DNA from 3 places in the Moorella sp. E306M genome. Region 1 is predicted to be linked to each of the others. Evidence: riboswitches for the same ligand, from Rfam matches in the RefSeq annotation. Region 1 holds a riboswitch; each other region holds the start of a gene.
What was found. A riboswitch is a leader RNA that binds a small molecule or an ion and turns the genes downstream of it on or off. The one in region 1 is predicted to bind S-adenosylmethionine.

Region 1 (7,857 bases):
ATTGGATGTGGACGCAGTACCTGTAAATGTATTAAATCCAATTAAAGGTACAAGGCTAGAAGGCGCAAAACCTTTATCAGCAATGGAAATAATTAAGACCTTCGCCATAATAAGGTTCATTTTACCGGACAAGAACATAAGATATGCAGGTGGTAGGGAGGTTAACCTGAGGAGCCTGCAGCCGTTGGGGTTTATCGCCGGGTTAAACGGGATGCTTATAGGAAACTACCTGACGACGCCGGGCCAAGGTGCTAATAAGGACTTACAAATGCTGGAGGATCTGCAATTAGAATACTGATACACCGAAATATAGGTAGGAGCTATAATCGAATGCCGCGGGTATGCCCAGGATAGGCGCTGTTTGCGGCTTTTCCTATGCAGGAAATGTCAACATCGATAATGAATAGCAGTTTACAATAGTGAATAAACCTGCCAGGCGAGGGATAGATTTGGTTGATTTTCTAGCTAAAGAACTGGAGCTGTTAAAGGCGATCCACCTTTATCGCCGGTTACCCGGGCCACTGGAGAAGCCCCCTCGACCAGGAACGATCATAAACGGACATGATGTACTGCTCTTTTCCTCCAACAATTACCTGGGCCTGGCCCAACATCCCCGTGTCAAGGCTACGGCCGTAGAAGCGGTGGAAAGGTGGGGGACGGGAAGCGGAGGTTCCCGCCTGACCTCTGGTAATTTTGTTTTGCACCGCCAGTTGGAGGAGCGCATTGCCAGGTTCAAGGGTACGGAAGATGCCATTGTCTTTAGTTCCGGTTTCCTGGCCAACCTGGGGGTTATTTCGGCCCTGGTGGGTCGGGGGGACCTGGTGCTCAGCGACGAGTTAAACCATGCCAGCATAATCGACGGTTGCCGCTTGAGCCGGGCCACGATTAAAGTTTTCCACCATAGGGACACAGCCCATTTAAGGGATATTCTCTTGGCCGAACGCAAATCACACCGCCGGTGCCTTATCGTTACCGACGGAGTTTTTAGTATGGACGGAGATATAGCTCCCCTGCCCCAATTGCTGCAGTTGGCCGAAGAGTTCCAGGCCCTGCTCATGGTAGATGACGCCCATGCCACCGGGGTTTTGGGCAAAAAGGGGGCAGGAACGGTGGAACATTTCGGCCTGGAAGGCCGGGGCATCATCCAAATGGGCACTTTAAGCAAAGCCCTCGGCAGTGAGGGCGGCTATGTAGCCGGTAATGCCATTTTAGTTGATTACCTGCGTAACCGCGCCCGTAGCTTTATCTTTTCCACCGCCCCTTCCCCGCCAGTAGTTGCTGCGGCCATGGCGGCCCTGGAAGTCCTGGAAGAAGAACCCCACCTTCTCGACCAGCTTCACGCCAACGTCCAGCGGCTTTACAGAGGCTTGAAAGAAATGGGCTTCAGGGTTTTGCCCACGGCATCAGCCATTATTCCCCTGATGGTAGGGGATGCCCACCACGCTATGGTCCTTGCGGCAGCCCTGGCGGAAAAGGGCGTGTTTGTGCCGGCCATTCGTCCGCCTACGGTGCCGGAAGGCACCAGCCGTTTAAGGATTACCGTCATGGCCACCCATAAACCGGAAGAACTGCAAAGGGCACTAGAAGCATTTCTGTCGGCGGGAAAAATGTTGGGACTCATTTAAAAATGCATGGGGATGATGGGAAAATCACAGCTAAAACTAAGACGCAAATTGAGGGAGGGATTGCTTCTGCAGGAAGAGGTATATAGCGTCCGGATGAGGGCTGCCCAGGGGGCTCCCCACGATAAGGAGGGCCGGCACATATCGGGGGCGGAAAGGATAGTCTCCTCGCAGCAGGTGGCTGCTGCCGTCCGGCAAATGCTTTGCCGGGCCAGAAACCATGCCCTCGGCAAACCTGATTTTATCAATATCAGCATCGAGCGTTTGCAGGCTTCTAAAATAAAGGGGATTACCGCCCTGCCGCTGGTCACGGTAAAAGCTGGCAATAATGAGCAGGCGCTCTCCTGCGCCCGCCAGCTTCTTTTGGCCAGCGGGGTATGGGAGCAGGCTGTGGACGAAGCCATAAGTCTCCTCGCCCGGGGTCCTGCGCCTGGCGGTGGCAACATGCGAGGGGCGGTGATCATGGATGCCCACAGCTGCAGGCGGCTGGAGCCCGACTCGTGGCGGGGAGTGCGCGTCTCCCGCATGGATTATACTCTCCGGGCGGCTAAAGAGTTATCGCGCCTCTTGGAACAGTTGGGTTTAAACCATTTCCGGATTAAGGAAGCCCTGGCCCTGGCCTCCAAGGTGATCTGGGCCGGAACCCTGGCCGAAATATGTTGTTCGGACGACCCCCATTATACCACTGGTTATGTTTCCTCCCGGTCCCTGGGCTATGTACGCATACCTTATTTGAAGCACCCTTCCTTTAAAGGAGGTCGGGTGTTCTTTGTCCGTATCCAGGATATAAATTTTGCAGAGTACCTCACCAGGCTGCAGGAGGAACCCGTTTTGATAACGCACATCAGCACTATAAATGGAGTAACAGACCTTACCTCAATACTGGAGGAGAATAGCCAATGGAGTATGCCAGAAAAGGTTACTTTATAACCGGAACGGATACCGGCGTGGGAAAAACGATAGTAACCGCCGGTCTGGCGGGCGTTCTCCGCCGGCATGGTATTGAGGCCGTGGCCATCAAACCGGTGCAAACCGGGGCGCTTGCTAGAAATGGGGAACTAGTTCCTGAAGATGCTTATTTTTACCGGGTGGCAGCCGGCCTTTCCCAGCCCCTTTACCAGTTAAACCTTTATCGCTTTACTCCGGCGTTATCACCTCACCTGGCGGCCAAGCTTTGCGGGGAAAAGATAGAGCCCCCAAAAGTAATAGATTTTTGCCGGCGGGCCCTTCTGCGCCACCAGTTGACTCTCATTGAGGGGGCCGGGGGTCTGTGTGTGCCCCTCTCTGGCCCTGACTTTACCATGGCCGACCTGGCCCGCGAACTTTCCTTGCCCCTAATTGTGGTGGCTAGAATAGGTTTAGGTACCATCAATCACACGGTGCTCACGTTGGCTTACGCCAAAAGCCTCGGACTAGAAATAGCAGGGATAGTTTTTAATGGCTTAAAGCAGCAAGAATTAGGTCCCGCTGAAAGGGACAATCCCGAAGTTGTAGCCCGGATGACCGGCGTGCCGGTGCTGGGTATTTTGCCCCACCTCACTGGGATAAGCGTGGAAGGCGGGGTTGCGGAGGGACTTTTGGCAGCTGTGGAGGAGTCCCTTTCCTGGCGTCAACTGGTTCCCTGGCTTAAACCTTAAACATAAAAGATTTGGAGGTGCTCCTGTTGAGCAGCTACGATCCCTCACTCCTCGAACAATGGGATAAGCAGTATGTCTGGCATCCTTTTACCCCAATGCAGCAATACCTTGGGGAAAAGCCCCTGATCATCATGCGGGGGGAAGGTAGCTACCTGATCGATGTTGAGGGAAACCGCTATTTGGACGGTATATCCTCCCTTTGGGTTACCGTCCACGGCCACTGCCACCCGGAGTTAAACCAGGCCATCAAGGAGCAACTGGATCGTATTGCCCATTCCACCCTTCTGGGACTTGCCAATGTACCTTCCATATTGCTGGCCAGGAAATTGGTGGAAATTACTCCACCGGGGTTAAACAAAGTCTTTTACTCTGACAGCGGGGCCACAGCAGTGGAAATTGCCCTCAAAATGGCCTTTCAATACTGGCAACAAAAAGAGGGTGGGCGCTATCATAAAAAAACCAGGTTCATCTCGCTAGTTAACGCCTACCACGGCGACACTGTCGGCTCAGTAAGTGTAGGGGGCATACCTCTTTTCCACAGTATTTTCAAGCCCTTACTTTTTGAATGCTTGCACGCCCCGGCACCATATTGTTACCGATGCCCGCTGGGCCTGGAAGAAGAAAGCTGTAAAATGGCCTGCCTCAACCAGCTAGAGGGGTTGCTGGAAAAGCACTGTGAGGAGGTTGCTGCCCTCATCATCGAGCCCCTTGTCCAGGGGGCGGCGGGCATGATCACCGCTCCAAACGGTTTCCTTCGCCGGGTACGGGACTTATGTTCAAAATACAACGTCCTGCTTATTGCCGACGAGGTAGCAGTGGGGTTTGGCCGCACGGGCCGTCTCTTCGCCTGCGAACACGAAGACGTCACCCCCGACTTAATGTGTCTGGCCAAGGGAATAACTGGGGGATACCTTCCTCTGGCCGCCACCCTGGCCAGCGACGAGATCTACGAGGCCTTTTTGGGGGCGCCGGAGGAATGCAAGACCTTTTACCACGGGCACACCTACACAGGCAATCCCCTAGCCTGTGCAGCGGCCCTGGCCAGTATTGAACTCTTTGAAAAAACAGGCCTGCTGGCCTCGCTGCAGTCCAAAATAGAGCTATTGCGCCGGGGCCTGCAGAACTTTTTGGATTTACCCCACGTGGGAGATATCCGCCAGCGCGGGATGATGGTAGGCATTGAACTGGTGGTGGATAAAGAGACCAGGGAGCCTTATGCTATGAAGGAGCAGATAGGTCACCGGGTTATTATGGAGGCCCGGCGAAGAGGGCTCGTTATACGCCCACTGGATAATGTAATTGTCCTCATGCCCGTGCTGTCGATGTCTGACGCGGAGCTTAACCGGGTTTTAGAAATCACCTATGAATCTATCGCCACAGTAACGGGCAGGTAAATAGAGGGGTTAGGCCCTTCACGATCTGAGCCTACGGCCGTTTTGCTTTTCCCGCCTTCGGATAAAAAGCTCCCAGCCGGTAATTTAAGTCGCTGCCTATATTCCGCACCCTTGAATAGCTTTGCAGCTTAAGGCGGGCAGGTTAAAGTTTTCTCAGCCCATCCAACGTGAGATGGAGGGATAGCTCCCCCGAAGGTATCTTGACACTGCAACCAGGTAATGGTATTAATTCATTAGCAAAACCGCAAATCGTCCCACGGCTTATCGCGAGAGGTGGAGGGAGGGCCACAAAGAAACCCGGCAACCTCGGCATTTAACCGGAAGGTGCCAGGTGCCTCAGGAAACCTCCTGGAAGATAAATTGACCCTTGTCCAACCTCTTCTTAAATCCGGGAAGGGGTTTTTATTTTACCCCGGAGTGGAAGATCTCCTGAACTGTATTTATAATTGGTGGGGGAGAACTTTTGCCCGGGACGAAGCGGTCCCCAGGGAAGGGAGTATATATGGGGGAAGCAAAATTTGAGCTAAGTGAGGTAACCCTGAAGCGTCCCGGCCGTAATACCGCCGGGGACGTAACGACCGCCATTATCCTGAACAGAATAACTACATCCTTTCTTAAAGGGAAAATCACCGCCGTTCTCGGGCCCTCCGGTTCCGGTAAATCCAGCCTGCTCAAGCTTCTAAACCGGTTGGAGGATCCGGCTGCCGGCCGTATTACCCTTGATGGCCAGGACTTAAAGAGCCTCAATATATTTACCCTGCGCCGGCGGGTGGGAATGGTCTGGCAGCTACCCACCCTCTTTCCCGGCACGGTGCTGGAGAACATCAGCTACGGTCCTCGCCTGCGGGGCATCTCGCTGTCCCGGACCAGGAGCGAGGAATTAATCCAGATGGTAGGCCTGGGAACAGAATTCCTGAACCGCCGGGCCGACAGCCTTTCCATCGGCCAGCAGCAGCGGGTTTCCCTGGCCCGGACCCTGGCCAACGAACCGGAGGTTTTGCTCCTTGATGAGCCGACGTCGGCCCTCGACCCCACAGCGGCGGCCAACATCTTGCACCTGATGGTCGACCTGAAAACTCGCCTGGGACTGACCATCATCTTCGTTACCCACCTCCTGGACCAGGCTCGCCAGGTTGCCGATGAAGTCCTTTTTTTGCATCACGGCGAAGTAGTCGAGGCAGCTCCGGCCCAGCAGTTTTTTACTGCCCCGCAAAACCCCCGCAGCAGGCTTTTCCTGTCCGGGCAGTTGGAGGGATAAGGATGCAGTATATCAATATCGGCTACGGCGATCTCCTCCTAGCCCTGATCCTCGTAGGAATTACCCTGGCCGTTTCCTTGTGGCAGCGCCTGGACCTCCACGGGGATCTATTTATCGGTACCCTCAGGACTTTTGTCCAGCTCACGGCCGTCGGTTACCTTTTGCAGGTGATCTTTAACCTTAACCGCTGGTATCTGGTGATACTGGCCTTAGGTATCATGTTACTGGTGGCTGCCGCCAACGCCTACCGCCGGCAACAGGAGCGCTGGCCCGGCTTATTTTTCATTATGCTCCTGGCCATAGCTCTGGGCGGGATTATAACCCTGGCCATTGTCATCGGTATTGTTTTAAAGGTAAAACCATGGTATCAGCCCCAGTATATTATCCCTATCGCCGGGATGATTGTGGGCAACGCTATGATCGGTGCCGCCCTGGCCATCAACCGTTTAACAAGGGAGATCAATGCCCACCGGGAGGAGATCGAGGCGGCCCTATCCCTGGGGGCGACTGCCTACCTGGCAGTCCTGCCTTACCTGCGTTCGGCCCTGCGAGCGGCCATGTTACCGACCATCAGCACTATGATGACGGTGGGTATTGTCCAGTTGCCAGGAATGATGAGCGGTCAGATCATTGCCGGTGCCAGCCCGGCGGCAGCTGTCAGGTACCAGGTCGTCGTCACTTATATGGTTGCCGCCGCTACGGCCCTGACTACCATTACCGCCACCCTGCTGGCCTACCGCTATTACTTTACGCCCAACCACCAGCTGAAACCGCCGTCCCAGCGCTGACGATTTCCAGTTTGATACCTCATTCGTCAGCAGGGGAGAGGGTACCATCGCCGTCCTTGATATGGACTGCTACCTCACATTTCCCATTTCGGGGAGGTGAGACATGGGGTACAAATTAACGCCTGCGGGGTTGGCGGCCTTGCTGGACGAACTGGTTACCACCCGCATGCACTGACCCTTTGCACCTCCTCGGGTTGGAGTTCTACCGACAACTTCTCTTGCAAGGATCGGAAAAAGTGTGGTCAGCAGTTCCTTGAACAGGCGGTCGTGATCAACGGGCATTGGCGGTTTCTCCTGTTTTTCTTTTCATGATTTTACTTAAGGAGTTCCGGCCGGGCAAGGATTATTTTTACGATTTGTGATATACATCATTTTTATATGGGTACCTTCTGGATTACAATGGGAACAGAACAAAATCAGCTCAAACAGCACCATATTTTCGGGGGAGTGAGACATGGGGTACAAATTAACGCCGGCGGGGTTAGCGGCCCTGCTGGACGAACTGGTTACCAGCAGACGGGTTTTCGGGCCGGTACGTTACGCCGGTAAAGGCCGCCTGGCCGGTACGGATCTAATTACTTATGGCCCGGTAAAGGGCCTGGCCGATGTGGTCTGGGATGCCAGGACAACTTTCTCGCCCAAGGAAGTATTCTTTCCGGTTAAAGAGAGCCTCTTTTATTTCTCCCATGGGGAAATAACCGAGTCCGCCCTGAAAGCCTCAGAAATATTGGAAACTGTGGTTTTTCTCCGCGCCTGCGACCTCAACGCCGTTACCCGTCTGGATAAAATCTTCCTGGAAAACGGGCCCGCAGCGGACAATTATTATGCCCGGCGGCGCCAGCATACCCATTTTGTACTGATGGAATGCCAGGAGAGCTTCCCCGGTTGTTTCTGTGTCTCTATGGGCACGAACAGGGCTACCGGCCACCAGGCGGCCCTGCGCCCGGAAGGCGATTATTACCTACTCCAGGCCCTAGCCGAGCCGTGGCTTTCCCTGGGGGAGCGCTACGGCCAGCCGGCTGATGTAGAACCGGTTTGGGTGCAGAAGAATTCCCTGACCGTTAAAGTGCCGGACCGGGTAGATACCAGCCTTTTTCAACACGAACTTTGGCGGGAATATAGCTCCCGCTGTATCGCCTGCGGCCGTTGCACCCTCTC
Region 2 (7,857 bases), 860 kb from region 1:
GGGCTACTTCCTCCGGCTTTCGCCCTTGTGTTTGAAGCCCCAGCCGCCGGGCCAGGTCCCACACCCGTTCTTCCCCTTTGAGGGGGAGGTGGGCCTTACCCTCCGCCGCCGCCATCACCGCCAGGATAACTTCATGGGCGTGCCGGCCGTGTGCCGCCATGCCGGCCACCAGTGCCCGCACCAGGTTGGCCATAATGACGGTGCTCATATCCCGGCCGCAAATGCCCCGGGGGCGTTTGTCACTGAGCCGGCAGGGACCCCACTGGCACATGCGGCAGCAGAGTCCCCGAAGGCCGAAACCGCACATGGGCTGCTGGGCCTCATAACGGTCCAGCCAGGTTTCCACCCCCTGCTGGTGCAGGTGCTGCAGCAGGTCTTTGCTGGCCGGGTTGGGGGTCAGGTTCAGGACGTCTTCCCGGTCCGGCATTTCGGCATTTAATTGGGGATACTGGTACTTCATGGACAAGACCCTTTCTGCAAAGTTTATTTAAATGTCCTGGAATAGGGAGGTTGACAGGTAGCGCTCGCCGGTATCCGGCAGCACGGCCAGAATTCTCTTGCCGGCATTTTCCGGCCGGGCCGCGAGGCTCAGTGCCGCGTAACAGGCGGCCCCGGAAGAGATGCCCACCATCATTCCTTCTTCCCGGGCCAGGCGCCGGGCTGTTTCAATGGCATCTTCATCGCTGACCTGGATGATTTCGTCGAAAACCTCGATATTCAAAACCTCCGGTACGAAACCGGCTCCGATGCCCTGAATCTTGTGTGGTCCGGCCATACCTCCGGAAAGGACCGGCGAGGCGGCCGGTTCCACCGCCACCACCCGCAACCCGGGAATGCGCTCCTTTAATACTTCACCGGCACCGGTAATGGTACCGCCGGTCCCTACCCCGCAGACCAGGACATCCAGCCGGCCGCCGGTATCGGCGTAAATTTCTTCTGCCGTAGTGCGGCGGTGGACAGCCGGGTTGGCCGGGTTTTCAAACTGCTGGGGGATAAAAGCCTTGGGATATTTGGCTGCCAGTTCTTCCGCCCGGCGGATGGCACCTTTCATGCCTTCTGCCCCCGGTGTAAGTACCAGCTCGGCGCCGTATCCCTTTAGAAGCTTGCGCCGCTCCAGGCTCATGGTCTCCGGCATGGTGAGGATTAGCTTGTACCCTTTGGCGGCCGCTACCATGGCTAGGCCAATCCCCGTATTGCCGCTGGTCGGTTCGATAATAACCGTCTCCTTATCCAGGAGTCCCCTCGCTTCGGCGTCTTCGATCATGGCCAGGGCAATCCGGTCTTTGACGCTGCCACCGGGGTTAAACAGTTCCAGTTTCACCAGCACTTCTGCCGCCGTTTGGTTAATGCGGTTGAGCCTGACCAGCGGCGTTCCTCCGATGAGGTCGATTATGTTCTGGTAAATGCGCTCCATGAAAATCCTCTCCTTAGATAAGTATTTTTCCAATCAAAATACACGGAATTAATGTCATAGTAATTTTATCATTTTAATATACTTTAGATCAAGGGGATTTTAACGCCTGCTCCAGGTCGGCCTGAAGATCCGCGGCATCCTCCAGGCCTACCGACAGGCGTACCAGGTCAGGGGTAATCCCCAGGCGCTTTTTAAATTCTTCCGGGAGGCTACCATGGGACATGGTAGCAGGCAGAGAAATGATGCTCTCTACTGCGCCCAGGCTGGAGCCGATGATCGGCAGGCGCACCTTATTGATTACCTGGCGGGCCAGCTCTGAAGTTGACAGGCGGAAGGAGAATACACCTCCGGCGCCAAGGGCCTGCCGGAAATGAACCTCCCGGCCAGGATGGCCTTCCAGGCCAGGATAATAAACGGCCTTTACTTGCGGGTGCCCGGCCAGCCATGTTGCCAGGGCCGTGGCGGTTTGCTCCTGCTGGGCCAGGCGTACTTTTAAGGTCTTAATACCGCGCAGGATTAGCCAGCATTCGTGGGGTGCCAGCACTGCTCCCAGGGTGTTCTGGAGCAAAGCCAGTTCCCGGGCAAGACCAGCATCCCTGGTGACTGTTAGGCCGGCCAGGCAGTCGCTGTGCCCGCCCAGGTATTTGGTAGCGCTGTGGACCACCACGTCAATTCCCAGTTCCAGGGGTCGCTGCAGGTAAGGCGTCATAAAGGTGTTGTCAGCTATGGTTATGAGCCCGTGCTCCCTGGCCAGGGCGGCGGCCCGGGCCAGATCGGTAATTTTCATCAGCGGATTGGAAGGGGTTTCGAGGTAAAGCCCTTTGGTAGAAGGGCGGATCTGGGCAGCTGCCTTCTCCAGGTCCGTAGTATCGACAAAAGTAATTTCCAGGCCAAAGCGTTTGAAGACCCGTGTCAGGGCACGGTAGGTGCCGCCGTAGATATCCTGGGAGACAAGGAGGTGGTCGCCGGCGGAAAAGAGGCTTAAGGCTGCCGTGATGGCCGCCATGCCGGAAGCAAAAGCAAAGCCGTAATTACCTCCTTCGAGATCGGCGATGGCTTCTTCCAGGGCCCGCCGGGTAGGATTGCCGGAACGGGTGTATTCGTATTCGCCCGGTTGCTCAAGACTCTCCTGGGCAAATACCACGCTCTGGTGGATGGGGATACTCACCCCCCCGGTGGCAGAATCCATAGATAAGCGGTGATGGACCAGTCGCGTTCCCCTCTGCATACTTTGTTTACCCCTCTTCTTTAAAGTCCTTGCTTACCTGGCGTTGATTGCCAACCGCCGCCCAGGGTAAAAAGGATTTCCTTTTCGTCCTGGCCGGCGGATTAACAGGCAAGGGCCTGCTCCAGGTCGGCCTTGAGATCGTTTAAATCTTCCAGTCCCACTGACAAACGTAATAAACGATCATTGATGCCCAGTTTAAGACGCATCTCACTAGGGATTTCGGCATGGGTCTGGCGCTCCGGAAAAGTGATCAGGCTTTCTACCCCGCCCAGGCTTTCCGCAAAGGAAATAATTTTTAAGCGGTGTAAAATCTGCTCGACCAGTTCGGCATGCTTGACCTCAAAGGAAAGCATGGCCCCAAACCCGCTGGCCTGTTTCTTACAGATTTCGTGACCGGGATGATCGGGTAGACCCGGATAATAAACCCTGGTCACCAGGGGGTGTTCGGACAGCCACCGGGCCAGCTCTAAAGTGCTGGCCTGAGCCCGCTCCAGGCGTACGGCCAGGGTTTTCAAGCCCCGGATTACCAGCCAGCAATCCTGGGGACCGGGAATCGCACCGATGGTATTTTGGATAAAGGCCAGCTTTTCGCCGAGGTCCTCCCGGGCGGTTATCGCTATCCCCATAACTACATCATTGTGGCCGCCTAAATATTTGGTGGCGCTGTGGACCACCAGGTCCGCTCCCAGTTCCAGGGGTCGCTGCAGGTAAGGGGTCATAAAAGTATTATCCACAATAGTCAGCAGGCCCCGCTGGCGGGCCAGGGCGACAACGGCGGCAATGTCGGTGATTTTCATTAAGGGATTGGTAGGGGTCTCCAGGAAGATGCCCTTCGTATTGTTTTTAATAGAAGCAGCCAGGGCAGCCAGATCAGTGGTGTCTACAAGGGAAAATTCCAGCCCCCAGGGAACCGCTACCTGGTTGAGCAGCCGGTAAGTACCGCCGTACAGATCTTCAGAGACTAGCAGGTGGTCGCCGGGCCGGAAAAGGCAGAGAACGGCGGTAATGGCGGCCATGCCGGAGGCAAAGGCCAGGGCGCGGCAGCCTCCCTCCAGCCCGGCTATGCCTTCTTCCAGGACCTGGCGGGTAGGGTTGCCCGTCCGGCTGTAGTCAAAACCGGTACTTTGACCCAGGGCCGGGTGACGGAAGGTAGCAGACTGGTAGATAGGCGTACTGATAGCTCCTGTTTTACTATCATACCCCACTCCCAGCTGGACCAGCTCTGTAGCCAGACGCATTTTATCCAACTCCCCTCATGACAAAATAAAAGCCCTTCGCAGAAGAAGAGCTTTTTTCAACTCTCATCTGCCAGGAGAAATCCTGCAGGAATTGGCACCGTACCTGGGTTCTAACAGGCCGGTTGCCGGGCTTCATTGGGCCAGTCCCTCCGCCAGCTCTTGATAAGAGTTTCCGCATATTTATTTTTTAAGTTTTTCAATCGGTTTAGTTATATTTATTATATCCTCTATATCTCAAGCGTCAAGGGGAGCTTAGAGAAACTTTTTCCGATTTCGGGGTTAACGCCGGCTTAAACGGGCGACAATCCGGTCACCTACAACCTGAATGATCTGGACCATAATGATCAATAAAACGACGGTAATAACCATAACGTCATTTTGGTAGCGCTGAAAGCCGTACTGATAAGCAAGGGTACCCAGGCCGCCGCCGCCGACTACACCGGCCATGGCGGAATAGCCAATCAAGGTAATGGTAGTTAAAACAAAACCGGATACCAGGGAGGGTGTGGCTTCCGGAAGCATCACCCGGACGATAATTTGCCATGGAGACGCTCCCATAGATTGGGCCGCCTCAATGACTCCCCAGGGTATTTCCCGCAGGGAAGTTTCCACCAGGCGGGCGACAAAGGGTATAGCGCCGACAGACAGGGGGACGATAGATGCCGTTGTACCGATAAAGGTACCAACGACCAGCCGGGTAAAGGGTATTATGGCGATTAATAAAATGATAAAAGGGAAAGAACGGCCGATATTGATTACCGTGCCCAGGATACTGTTGATTAAGGGACTGGGTTTGATATGCTTTTCACTGGTGATAAGCAAGATAACGCCCAGGGGGAGGCCAAAGAGATAAGCTATAAATACCGATACAAACACCATATAAAGGGTTTCCAGAGTTCCCATGGTTACCATGGGAATTATTTGGTCGAGCCAGTTACTCATGGTCTTTCTAACACCTCAATACTTAATTGTTTGCTCTGGAGGAAAGCGAGGGCCCTCTGCAGGGCCTCAGGCTGACCTGATAATTCCAGGGTCAGGGTACCAAAGGGGGTATCTTTAATATGGTCAATCTTACCGTAAAGGATGTTGGCCTGAACGTTGTACTCTTGAATCATGCGGGAGATGATGGGTTCACCGGCAGAGTGACCAATGAAAGAAAGCCGTACCAGCAGGCTCGTTCCGGTAGGTTTGTACCCTGCCAGCACCTGTTCCGGGACGGAGGTATCGAGGATACTCTTAATTAACTCCCTGGTAACAGGATGACGAGGAGCAGTAAAGATATCCAGTACGGAACCGGCTTCGACAATACGGCCCTGGTTAAGGACGGCCACCCGGTCGCATATTTCCTTAATTACCTGCATTTCATGGGTGATTATAATAATTGTTAGCCCCAGGTTTTTATTGATATCCCGGAGCAAACTCAGGATGGAGGCAGTCGTCTGGGGATCCAGGGCTGATGTCGGTTCGTCGCACAAAAGCAACCGGGGTTCGCTTGCTAAAGCCCGGGCAATTCCTACCCGCTGCTTTTGACCGCCCGACAGTTCCGCAGGATAATGCCCGGCCTTATCGCTCAACCCCACCAGTTCCAGGGAGCGTTTGACTTTCTCCTGGATAACCCGGCGCGGCTGGCCGGCAATTTCCAGGGGAAAGGCCACATTACCGGCGACGTTGCGGGCTGAGAACAGGTTGAATTGTTGGAAAATCATGCCTATCTGCTGGCGCGCCCGGCGGAGCTGCCTTTCAGAATAGGTAGTAAGATCCTGCCCGTCAATAATTACCCGGCCGGAGGTTGGCTTTTCCAGCATGTTGATACAGCGGACCAGGGTACTTTTTCCGGCCCCGCTACGCCCGATGATGCCAAAGATTTCCCCTTCGGCAATATCCAGGTTGATATTTTCCAGGGCCTGTATCAGTTTGCCATCTTTGGTTGTAAAAGTTTTACTAAGGTTTTCGATTTTAACCATAATATAACACCTGAAGGGGGTAATTAATAAAACACTCGTATCTTTCTTGTCGATGGTAACAAAGGGGTTGGTATAATGTCAATAAGATTGAATTCGGGAAAAAATTTTCCCTCCGAATCCCTTGACAAAAAAATCAAGTAAACCTATTATCTTAATAAGCTATTTCAAAGGGGGTTGATAGACTTTGAAAAAGATTGTTGTTCTGGCTCTCGTTTTATTAACACTGGGGGCAGTTTTAACAGGATGCGGCCAGCAACAGAAAGCATCCCCGGGGGAAGCGGCCAAAAAAGAAATTACTGTCGGTGCTACCGCTCGTCCCCATGCCGAAATCCTGGAAAGGATTAAACCGGTGTTGGCCCAAGAGGGAATCACCCTGAACATTAAAGTTTTTAATGATTATGCCCAGCTCAACCCGGCCCTGGCGGATAAGCAAATCGACGCCAATTTTTTCCAGCATATACCATACCTTGAGGATTACAACCAGAAAACAGGGAATAAACTAGTTTATATTGCCAAAGTACACATCGAACCCATGGGGATTTATTCCCAAAAAATTAAGGGTGCCGGCGAATTGACAAACGCCAGAACTATTGCCATTCCCAATGACGCCACCAACGGCGGCCGGGCTCTGATGTTACTGGCCAAGGCCGGGGTGATTAAGTTAAAGGAAGGCGCGGGCATTTTGGCAACCAAAAATGACATTGTCGAGAAACCCGCCGGGCTGACTATCAAGGAGTTGGACGCCGCCATGCTGCCGCGGGCCTTAACAGACGTCGACGCCGCGGTCATAAACGGCAACTATGCCCTGGAGGCTAACTTGAATCCAGTCAAGGATGCCCTCGTTCTCGAGGATAAAAGCTCTCCTTTTGCCAACGTCCTGGTGGTACGTCCCGAGGATAAAGACAATCCAGCTTTAAAGAAACTGGCAGAAGCGCTAAATACGCCCGAAGTCAAGAAGTTTTTAGAAGAACAATATCAGGGAGCAGTTATCCCGGCTTTTTAAGGCACCCTACGGGAAGGCCGGAGGCGGGTAATTTGAATTACAGCAAATCGGCAAAAAAGAAAGGCCCCTTTCCTGTAAAGGCAAAGGGGCCTCTTTATCCTTCCGGAACTGGGGCTCTCTCCCCGTCAGGGAAACATTTATGTAAACATAAAAATCGTCTTGACCACCCTGATGCTCCCTGATATAATCTAAAGAAAACCGATAAATTAAGTGTAGATTGGGGGGGCTAATAATGGTCTTAACCAACGAAGAAATAGAACGTTACAGCCGGCAGATTATTTTGCGCAACGTCGGCGGCCGGGGTCAGGAAAGGCTTAAAAGAGGCAAAGTATTGATCGTTGGAGCCGGCGGGTTGGGTTCCCCGGCAGCTTACTATCTGGCGGCTGCCGGTGTAGGTACAATCGGTATAGTTGACAGTGACGTAGTAGACATATCGAATTTACAGCGCCAGATCCTTCACAGTACTGAACGCCTGGGGCGGCCTAAAGTAGAATCGGCCCGCAAGACCTTGCTGGCCTTAAATCCTAACCTGACAATTAATACTTACCATTTACGTTTGGGTAAAGATAATATTCTAGACATCATCCGTGACTATGACGTGATTGTTGACGGCGTCGACAACTTTCCCACCCGTTATTTACTAAACGATGCCTGTGTCATGACCGGCAAGACCATGGTCGAGGGCGGGGTGCTGCAATGGGACGGGCTAGTCATGACCATCAAACCCGGACAGGGGCCGTGTTACCGCTGTATTTTTCCCGACCCGCCCCCGCCGGGAGCCGTACCTAGTTGCCAGGAAGCAGGGGTTATCGGTACAGTACCGGGACTTATCGGGGCAATCCAGGCCACGGAGGTAATCAAGATTTTACTTGGGGTTGGGGATACCCTGACCGGCCGGCTCCTGATTTACAATGCCCTGGAGATGCGCTTCCGGGAAGTTAAGGCCGAACGCAATAGTAATTGCCCTGTCTGCGGCGACAGCCCGCGCATTCGTGAACTGGAAGAGTATA
Region 3 (7,857 bases), 150 kb from region 1:
ACTAGGGATGCAGACCTGGTGGTCTTGAGCGTACCTTCCCATGCCGTCAGGTTAACAGCCCGGCAGGTAAAACCTTTTTTACCTCCAGGAACTATAGTCGTTAATACTGCGAAAGGATTGGAACTGGACACTAAAAAACGTTTATCAGAAGTCCTGGCCGAAGAAGGTTTTACCCGGGTGGCGGTGCTTTCCGGCCCCAGCCACGCAGAAGAAGTTGGCCGCGGCCTGCCGACTACCGTGGTCGTAGCTGCTGCTGACAGGAATGTAGCTGAATATGTCCAGGATATTTTTATGGACCCTACCTTTCGCGTTTATACCAATCCCGATGTAACAGGGGTCGAATTTGGCGGCGCTTTAAAAAATATTATTGCCCTGGCCACAGGGATTGCTGATGGCCTGGGCTTGGGCGATAATGCCCGGGCTGCCCTAATGACCAGGGGTATGGCGGAAATTGCCCGGCTGGGGGTAGCCCTGGGGGGCAAAGCCATGACTTTTGCCGGTTTAAGTGGTATTGGCGATTTGATTGTCACCTGTACCAGCATGTATAGCCGTAACCGTCGCGCCGGGATGCAGCTGGGAGAGGGCAAGGCCCTGGCCGAAGTCCTGTCCGGGATGGGCATGGTAGTCGAAGGTGTGCGGACTACGGCGGCAGCCCGGGAGCTAGCCCGTCAGTACCAGATCCGGATGCCTATTACCGAAGAGATTTACCAGGTTCTTTATGCGGGCAAACCTGCGCGGGACTGTGTGGCCGCCCTGATGGAGCGACCACGTACCCACGAAGTCGAAACAGGTCTCTGGTAGACCTTTATTTTGCCAGAGCACAACCAAAGTGAAGGTAATAGTAAAGCAGTAATTGTCATGGCAGACAAACCTAAAACCTCTTACCTCCCAATTCTCACCTCCATCTTCTATTCACCGCAGGTTCTTCTCTTGTCCCCAGGTGCATATACTTGTAAAAGGTTGACCCCAAAAATGATTTTTGGGTCATATTCTGACCGTCAAGTCATATAGATGTATTGTTAAAACATGCCAGCAGGACTGGACGGTAAACTAAATGGCCTGGGGAGGGAGAATACGGGGTGGAAAAGCGGGATATTTTCCGGGATATAGCCGAACGTACCGGTGGTGATATTTATCTCGGCGTCATGGGGCCGGTACGCAGTGGCAAGTCGACTTTTATTACTCAATTCATGGAAAAGCTGGTGTTGCCTAACATCAAAAATCCCAATGAACGGGACCGGGCCAGGGATGAATTGCCCCAGAGCGGCGCCGGGCGCATGATTATGACCACCGAACCCAAATTTATTCCCAATGAAGCGGTGGAGATTACCATCCGTGAAGGGTTAAAGATGCGCGTGCGGGTGGTAGATTGCGTTGGTTATACTGTTCCTGGCGCCCTGGGTTATGAGGAGGGCGGGGGCCCCAGAATGGTCCAGACGCCCTGGTTTGAAGAGCCGGTACCCTTCCAGGAAGCAGCGGAAACAGGAACGCGCAAGGTAATCAACGACCACGCCACCCTTGGCATCGTTGTCACCACCGATGGCAGTATTACCGAGATTCCCCGAGAAGATTACGTCGATGCCGAGGAACGGGTCATCTGGGAACTCAAGGATTTAGGTAAGCCCTTCGTCGTCCTGCTCAATTCCGTCCATCCCCTGGCGGAAGACACAATTACCCTGGCGGGGGAACTGGAGTCCGCTTATGATGTACCGGTCTTACCGGTGGACTGTCTGCATTTAAACGAAGAAGACATCCTGCATATCATGGAAGAGGCCCTCTATGAGTTTCCGGTGGCCGAGGTCAACGTCAACCTGCCCCGCTGGGTGGATGAACTGGCAGGCGAACACTGGTTAAGACAGCAACTGGAAAATGCCGTTCGGGATTCAGTAGGGGAGGTCCGGCGTTTGCGAGATATCAATGGCGCTATTGAGAGGCTTAATGAAAATGAATATGTTTCCCGGGTAGCATTAAAGGATATGGACCTGGGAACCGGTACCGCCCACATTGACCTGGCGACCAGGGAAGGGCTTTTCTACCAAATCCTGCGGGAAGTCAGTGGCCTGGACATCAATGGTGACCAGGATATCTTGCGCTGGATACAGGAACTGGCCGGCATCAAGAAAGAATGGGATAAAATCGCCTATGGTATCCAGGAAGTACGCAACACCGGTTACGGTGTCGTTACGCCTACCGAGGAAGAAATGGAACTGGCCGAACCGGAACTTATCAAGCAAGGTGGTCGCTCCGGCGTAAGGCTCAAAGCCACAGCCCCATCTTACCACTTCATCCGCGCCGATATCACTACCGAGGTAACGCCACTGATAGGTACTGAAAAGCAGTGTGAGGACCTGGTGAAATACATCATGGAGGAGTTTGAAGATAATCCCCAGAAGATCTGGCAGACCAATGTTTTCGGCAAATCCTTGAGCGAACTGGTGCGAGAAGGTATCCAGAGTAAACTCTACCGTATGCCGGAAAGTGCCCAGGTGAAGCTCCAGGAAACAGTAGAACGCATTGTCAACGACGGTGGCGGCGGGCTAATCTGCATTATAATTTAGCCAGGTAGCTAACGGTAACCGGGGCAACGCCCCGGATTTTTTCCGCCGTTACGGTCCTGGCCCGGTAACTGCTCATTGTCAATGATAAGTGGCGGGATCGGGATTAACTATCCAGATATAAGGAGCCGGGTAAGGTGGTTATTTACTGCTTCACCTGGTTATGGTACAATGAATAGAGAGGTAAGACCACTTGTCCCACGGGTAGGAGCGATAAACCTTGCGCGATAGTTCGATTGAAAGGCCTTTCCAGCCCATTAACCGCAATCCCAAAAGCGTCTACCACCGGGTGGTAGATGAAATCAAAAAAAGCATTTTTGAGGGGCGGATGAAACCCGGCGATCGCCTGCCGGCCGAGCGGGAACTGGCGGAAATGCTGGGTGTGAGCCGTACTTCCGTCCGGGAAGCCTTAAAAATGCTGGCTGCCGAGGGCCTGGTAAGCATCCGTCACGGCCAGGGGGCGTTTATCAGCGAGCAGGATCCCGATGAATACTTAAAGCGCTTTGCCAGCCACCTGCCGGTGAACAGGGATACCGTTTTGCATTTATTTGAAGTGCGTAAAGTGTTGGAGCCCCAAGCGGCCCGCTGGGTGGCGGAAAGGGCCAGCCAGGCTGATATCCAGGAACTGGCCGGCATGGTGACCACCACCAGGGAACATTTGGGCCGCCTGCGCAGCGGCCGCCTTTCCCTCCTCGCCGGGCATGACAGCAATTTCCATTACCGGTTGGCCCAGGCCACCGGCAATACCGTCCTGGTGCGCTTGATGCACAGCATGCTCGATCTCCTGGCTGACAGCCGCTCCCGCAGCCTGGCCATTCCCGGGCGCGGTGAACGCTCGGTCGATGAACACTATGAGATAGTAAAGGCTTTGCTTAACCGTGATGGCGAAGGGGCTGCGGCTGCCATGTTGCGGCACTTGGAAGACGTCGAGGAGCAGGTAGCCGCCGCCTGGCGCGAGGGATAAATAAAAATCCTTGACATCAGCTAAAACAGGGTTTATAGTGTATATCAAGCTGGCTTAACTTAATACAGGAACTAAAAACTCTTATCAAGAGTGGTGGAGGGACTGGCCCGATGAAACCCGGCAACCCGCTGTCCCGGTTTTTCGGGGGCGACAGGTGCCAATTCCTGCAGGGCATATGCCCTGAGAGATAAGGGGGGTAAGAAAATTATGCCTCTTCTTATCGGAGAGGCTTTTTTATTCCCCCGCAGCCGGCTAATTAAAAAGAGAGGGGAATATCTATGTCCCAGCAGCAGCAGTACCGTTTTGCCACCCTGGCGGTCCACGCCGGCCAGGAACCAGACCCGGCTACGGGAGCGCGAGCCGTACCCATTTACCAGACCACTTCCTACGTTTTCCGGGATGCCGACCATGCGGCGACCCTCTTTGCCTTAAGCGAACCCGGCAACATTTACACCCGGATCACGAACCCCACTACCGATGTTTTCGAAAAAAGAATGGCCGCCTTGGAAGGTGGTGTGGGGGCTCTGGCTACGGCTTCCGGCCAGGCGGCTATCACCCTGGCCATTGCCAATATTGCCACCGCCGGGCAGGAAATCGTGGCTTCCACCAGCCTTTACGGCGGCACCTTCACCCTCTTTAATTACACCCTGCCAAAATTCGGCATCAAGGTCCGCTTCGTCGACAGTACCGATCCGGAAGATTACCGGAGGGCCATTAACGACAACACCCGTGCCATTTATGTAGAGATTATAGGCAACCCCAAACTGGACGTACCGGACCTGGAAGCCCTGGCGGCCATCGCCCACGCGGCTGGCATACCCCTGATAGTTGACAATACCTTTGCCACGCCGTATTTATGCCAGCCCATTGCCTTCGGTGCCGATATCGTGGTTCATTCAGCCACCAAGTTTATCGGCGGCCACGGCACCTCCATAGGCGGTGTCATTGTCGATGCCGGTAAATTCAACTGGGACAACGGTAAATTTCCCGGCCTGGTGGATCCGGACCCCAGTTATCACGGTCTCAGTTATCTGAAGGCTTTCGGGCCGGCGGCCTATATCGTCAAGGCGCGGGCCCAGCTCCTGCGCGACATGGGACCGGCTTTAAGCCCCTTCAATGCTTTCCTTTTTCTCCAGGGCCTGGAAACCCTGCCCTTACGTATGGAGCGGCACGTCCAGAATGCCTTGCAGATTGCCCGCTGGCTGGCAGAACACCCGGCCGTCGCCTGGGTAAGTTACCCCGGCTTGCCCAACCACCCCTCCTATGAACGGGTGCAAAAGTACCTCCCCCGGGGAGCCGGGGCGATTTTAACCTTTGGGATTAAAGGTGGCAGGGAAGCAGGGAAAAAATTTATCAACAGCCTGGAGCTGTTCTCTCTCCTGGCCAATGTCGGTGACGCCAAGTCCCTGGTCATCCACCCGGCCAGCACTACCCACCAGCAATTAACGCCCGAGGAGCAGCTGGCATCAGGCGTAACTGAGGATCTGGTCCGCCTCTCCATTGGCCTGGAAGATGTCGACGACCTCATTGCCGACCTGGATCAGGCCCTGAGCAGGAGCAGGTTATAGTATGGGCGATGTAGGTATTGTTACCACCCGGTTTTATAACTGGCCGGGAAGCCTGCAGCTGGAAAGCGGGGCCCGTTTGGGCCCCCTTACCATAGCCTATGAAACCTATGGCGAGCTGAATGCTGCCGGGGATAACGCCGTCCTGGTTCTCCATGCCCTTACCGGCAGCGCCCATATTGCCGGCCGCCATTCCCCGGACGACCGGCTGCCCGGCTGGTGGGACCCCCTGGTGGGACCGGGCAGGGCTCTGGATACCGGGCGTTATTTCGTGATCTGTGCCAACGTCCTGGGCAGCTGTTATGGGACTACAGGACCAGCCAGCATAAACCCGGCCAGCGGCAGGCCCTATGGTCTAGATTTTCCAATAATTACTATTCGTGACATGGTTCGGGCCCAGAAAATACTGCTGGATTACCTGGGCGTGAAACACCTGGTAGCGGCCATCGGCGGTTCCATGGGCGGTATGCAGGTCCTGGAATGGGGTTTCCTTTACCCGGAAATGGTAACAGCCATTATCCCCATTGCCACCTGCGGCCGGACGACACCTATGCAGATAGCTTTCAACAATGTCCAGCGAGAAGCTATTTACGCCGATCCTGACTGGAAGGGTGGCGACTATTATGGCACCCCGGGACCCCAGCGGGGACTGGCCCTGGCCCGGCGGATAGGGACCATTACTTATAAGAGCGACCCTTCCTGGACCATGAAATTCGGCCGGACCGTGGTGGACCCGGGAAAATACTACCAGCTTGAGGGCCAGTTTGAAGTGGAAAGCTACCTGGCTTACCAGGGGAGAAAGCTGGTCCAGCGCTTTGACGCCAATGCTTATCTCTACTTGACCAAAGCTATTGATCTCCATGATGTCAGCCGGGGCCGGGGAAATTATACTGAAGTATGGCATAATTTACCTCCATGTCTGGGGATAGGCATATCCAGCGATTTTCTTTTCCCTCCCTACCAGGTGAAAGAGATTGTCAGTCTAATTAATGCCGGCGGCGGTCGCGCCCAGTACATGGAACTCAATTCTCCCTATGGTCATGACGCCTTTCTTATTGAATTTAAACAGCTGGAGGCTATTATTAAACCTTACCTCCGCCAGGTTAAGCTCTGACTCGATTGGATAAAAAGTATTGCCCAACATTGAGGGATAAGGTAAAATTGAAAGGTACAAGGAGAGTGAAGGTGTGTCAGGACCAATAAATATCGGCCTCCTGGGCCTGGGTACCGTGGGCAGCGGCGTGGTCCAGCTCCTGCGGCAGAACGGGGCTGCCATCGCCCAGAAGCTGGGCCGGCCTTTGAAAATCAGCCGCATCCTGGTACGGGACAGGCATCGACCTCGCCAGGTAGAAGTCAGTCCCGACTTGCTTACTACCGAACCGGAAACGATCCTGGCCGACCCGGATATCCATATTATAGTTGAAGTGATGGGCGGCACCGGCGCGGCGCGGGAATACCTCCTCAAGGCAATCAGCCGGGGCAAAAGCGTGGTTACGGCCAACAAGGATCTCCTCGCCCTTCACGGCAAGGAGCTTTTTGATGCCGCTGCGGCCAGCGGCGTTGATCTTCTTTTTGAAGCCAGTGTAGGTGGTGGCATTCCCATTATTCGCCCCTTGAAGGAATGCCTGGCCGGCAACCGTATCCGCCAGGTCATGGGCATCGTCAACGGGACCACCAATTATATCCTCACCAAGATGAGCCGGGAAGGCCGTGATTTTGAAGAAGTCCTTCGGGAAGCCCAAGCCCTGGGTTATGCCGAGGCCGATCCGGCAGCCGATATTGAAGGTGACGATGCCGCCCGCAAAATGGCCATTCTGGCTTCCATTGCCTTTGGTACCCGCATTACTTACCCGGATGTTTACCGGGAAGGCATCAGCCACCTGACTGCCCAGGACATCAGTTACGCCGCCGACCTGGGTTATGCCATTAAGCTCTTAGGAATTGCCCGCGAAGACGAAGAGGGAATCGAAGTACGGGTCCACCCGGCCCTGGTACCTATAAACCATCCCCTGGCGGCAGTGAGCGATGTTTTTAATGCCATTTTCGTGGAAGGCGATGCCGTAGGGGAAACTATGTTTTACGGCCGGGGGGCCGGTTCCATGCCTACGGCCAGCGCTGTGGTGGGCGATATTATAGAAGCAGCCCGCAACCTCCAGTACAAAACCCGGGGCCGCATATCCTGTACCTGCTTTTATGACAAACCCCTGAAACCTATAGGAGCAATCAATACAAAGTATTACTTACGACTGGTTGTTGTCGACCGGCCGGGGGTCCTGGCCAGTATCGCCGGCGTGTTTGGTGACCGAGAAGTCAGTCTGGCCTCGGTCATCCAGGAGCGGATGTTGGGGGAACTGGCCGAGCTAGTACTCATTACCCACCGTGTCCGGGAGCAAAACCTGAAGGATGCTCTTGGTGTCTTAGCCGGTCTGCCAGTTGTTAAAGAAATAGCCTGCGTTTTGCGGGTAGAAGGAGGAGAAAGTAGTTGAGCTGGCCGGGGGTTATTCGCGCTTACCGGGAGTTCCTGCCGGTGACGGAGGCAACTCCCTTGATTACTTTACAGGAGGGGAACACTCCCCTGATAGCCGCCGGTAATCTTTCCCGGGAGCTGGGGATAAAACTCTATTTCAAGTATGAGGGGCTTAACCCCACCGGTTCCTTTAAGGACCGGGGCATGGTCATGGCGGTGGCCAAAGCTATGGAGGCCGGGTCAAAGGCCATTATGTGTGCTTCGACGGGAAATACGTCAGCTTCGGCTGCCGCCTATGCCGCCCGT

Region 2: linked by a shared signal. The riboswitch ahead of FLZ89_RS09280 (trans-sulfuration enzyme family protein) and the one ahead of FLZ89_RS13620 (phosphate ABC transporter ATP-binding protein) in region 1 are both predicted to bind S-adenosylmethionine.
Region 3: linked by a shared signal. The riboswitch ahead of FLZ89_RS12860 (homocysteine synthase) and the one ahead of FLZ89_RS13620 (phosphate ABC transporter ATP-binding protein) in region 1 are both predicted to bind S-adenosylmethionine.

What each region holds. Positions count from the first base shown of each region.
Region 1 is NZ_BJKO01000001.1:2,638,296-2,646,152, forward strand. Features, by position in the region: gene bioB (biotin synthase BioB) at 1-298, shown strand, start outside; gene bioF (8-amino-7-oxononanoate synthase) at 420-1,625, shown strand; gene FLZ89_RS13605 (6-carboxyhexanoate--CoA ligase) at 1,686-2,552, shown strand; gene bioD (dethiobiotin synthase) at 2,522-3,259, shown strand; gene bioA (adenosylmethionine--8-amino-7-oxononanoate transaminase) at 3,286-4,653, shown strand; SAM riboswitch class I at 4,912-5,015, shown strand; gene FLZ89_RS13620 (phosphate ABC transporter ATP-binding protein) at 5,156-5,911, shown strand; gene FLZ89_RS13625 (ABC transporter permease) at 5,914-6,699, shown strand; gene asrA (anaerobic sulfite reductase subunit AsrA) at 7,154-7,857, shown strand, end outside.
Region 2 is NZ_BJKO01000001.1:1,776,538-1,784,394, forward strand. Features, by position in the region: gene cooS (anaerobic carbon-monoxide dehydrogenase catalytic subunit) at 1-460, opposite strand, end outside; gene cysK (cysteine synthase A) at 488-1,414, opposite strand; gene FLZ89_RS09275 (trans-sulfuration enzyme family protein) at 1,503-2,642, opposite strand; gene FLZ89_RS09280 (trans-sulfuration enzyme family protein) at 2,744-3,880, opposite strand; SAM riboswitch class I at 3,941-4,049, opposite strand; gene FLZ89_RS09285 (methionine ABC transporter permease) at 4,160-4,822, opposite strand; gene FLZ89_RS09290 (methionine ABC transporter ATP-binding protein) at 4,819-5,844, opposite strand; gene FLZ89_RS09295 (MetQ/NlpA family ABC transporter substrate-binding protein) at 6,029-6,847, shown strand; gene FLZ89_RS09300 (HesA/MoeB/ThiF family protein) at 7,080-7,857, shown strand, end outside.
Region 3 is NZ_BJKO01000001.1:2,492,547-2,500,403, forward strand. Features, by position in the region: gene FLZ89_RS12845 (NAD(P)H-dependent glycerol-3-phosphate dehydrogenase) at 1-801, shown strand, start outside; gene spoIVA (stage IV sporulation protein A) at 1,080-2,558, shown strand; gene FLZ89_RS12855 (FadR/GntR family transcriptional regulator) at 2,776-3,519, shown strand; SAM riboswitch class I at 3,598-3,713, shown strand; gene FLZ89_RS12860 (homocysteine synthase) at 3,798-5,087, shown strand; gene metX (homoserine O-acetyltransferase MetX) at 5,089-6,198, shown strand; gene FLZ89_RS12870 (homoserine dehydrogenase) at 6,272-7,570, shown strand; gene thrC (threonine synthase) at 7,567-7,857, shown strand, end outside.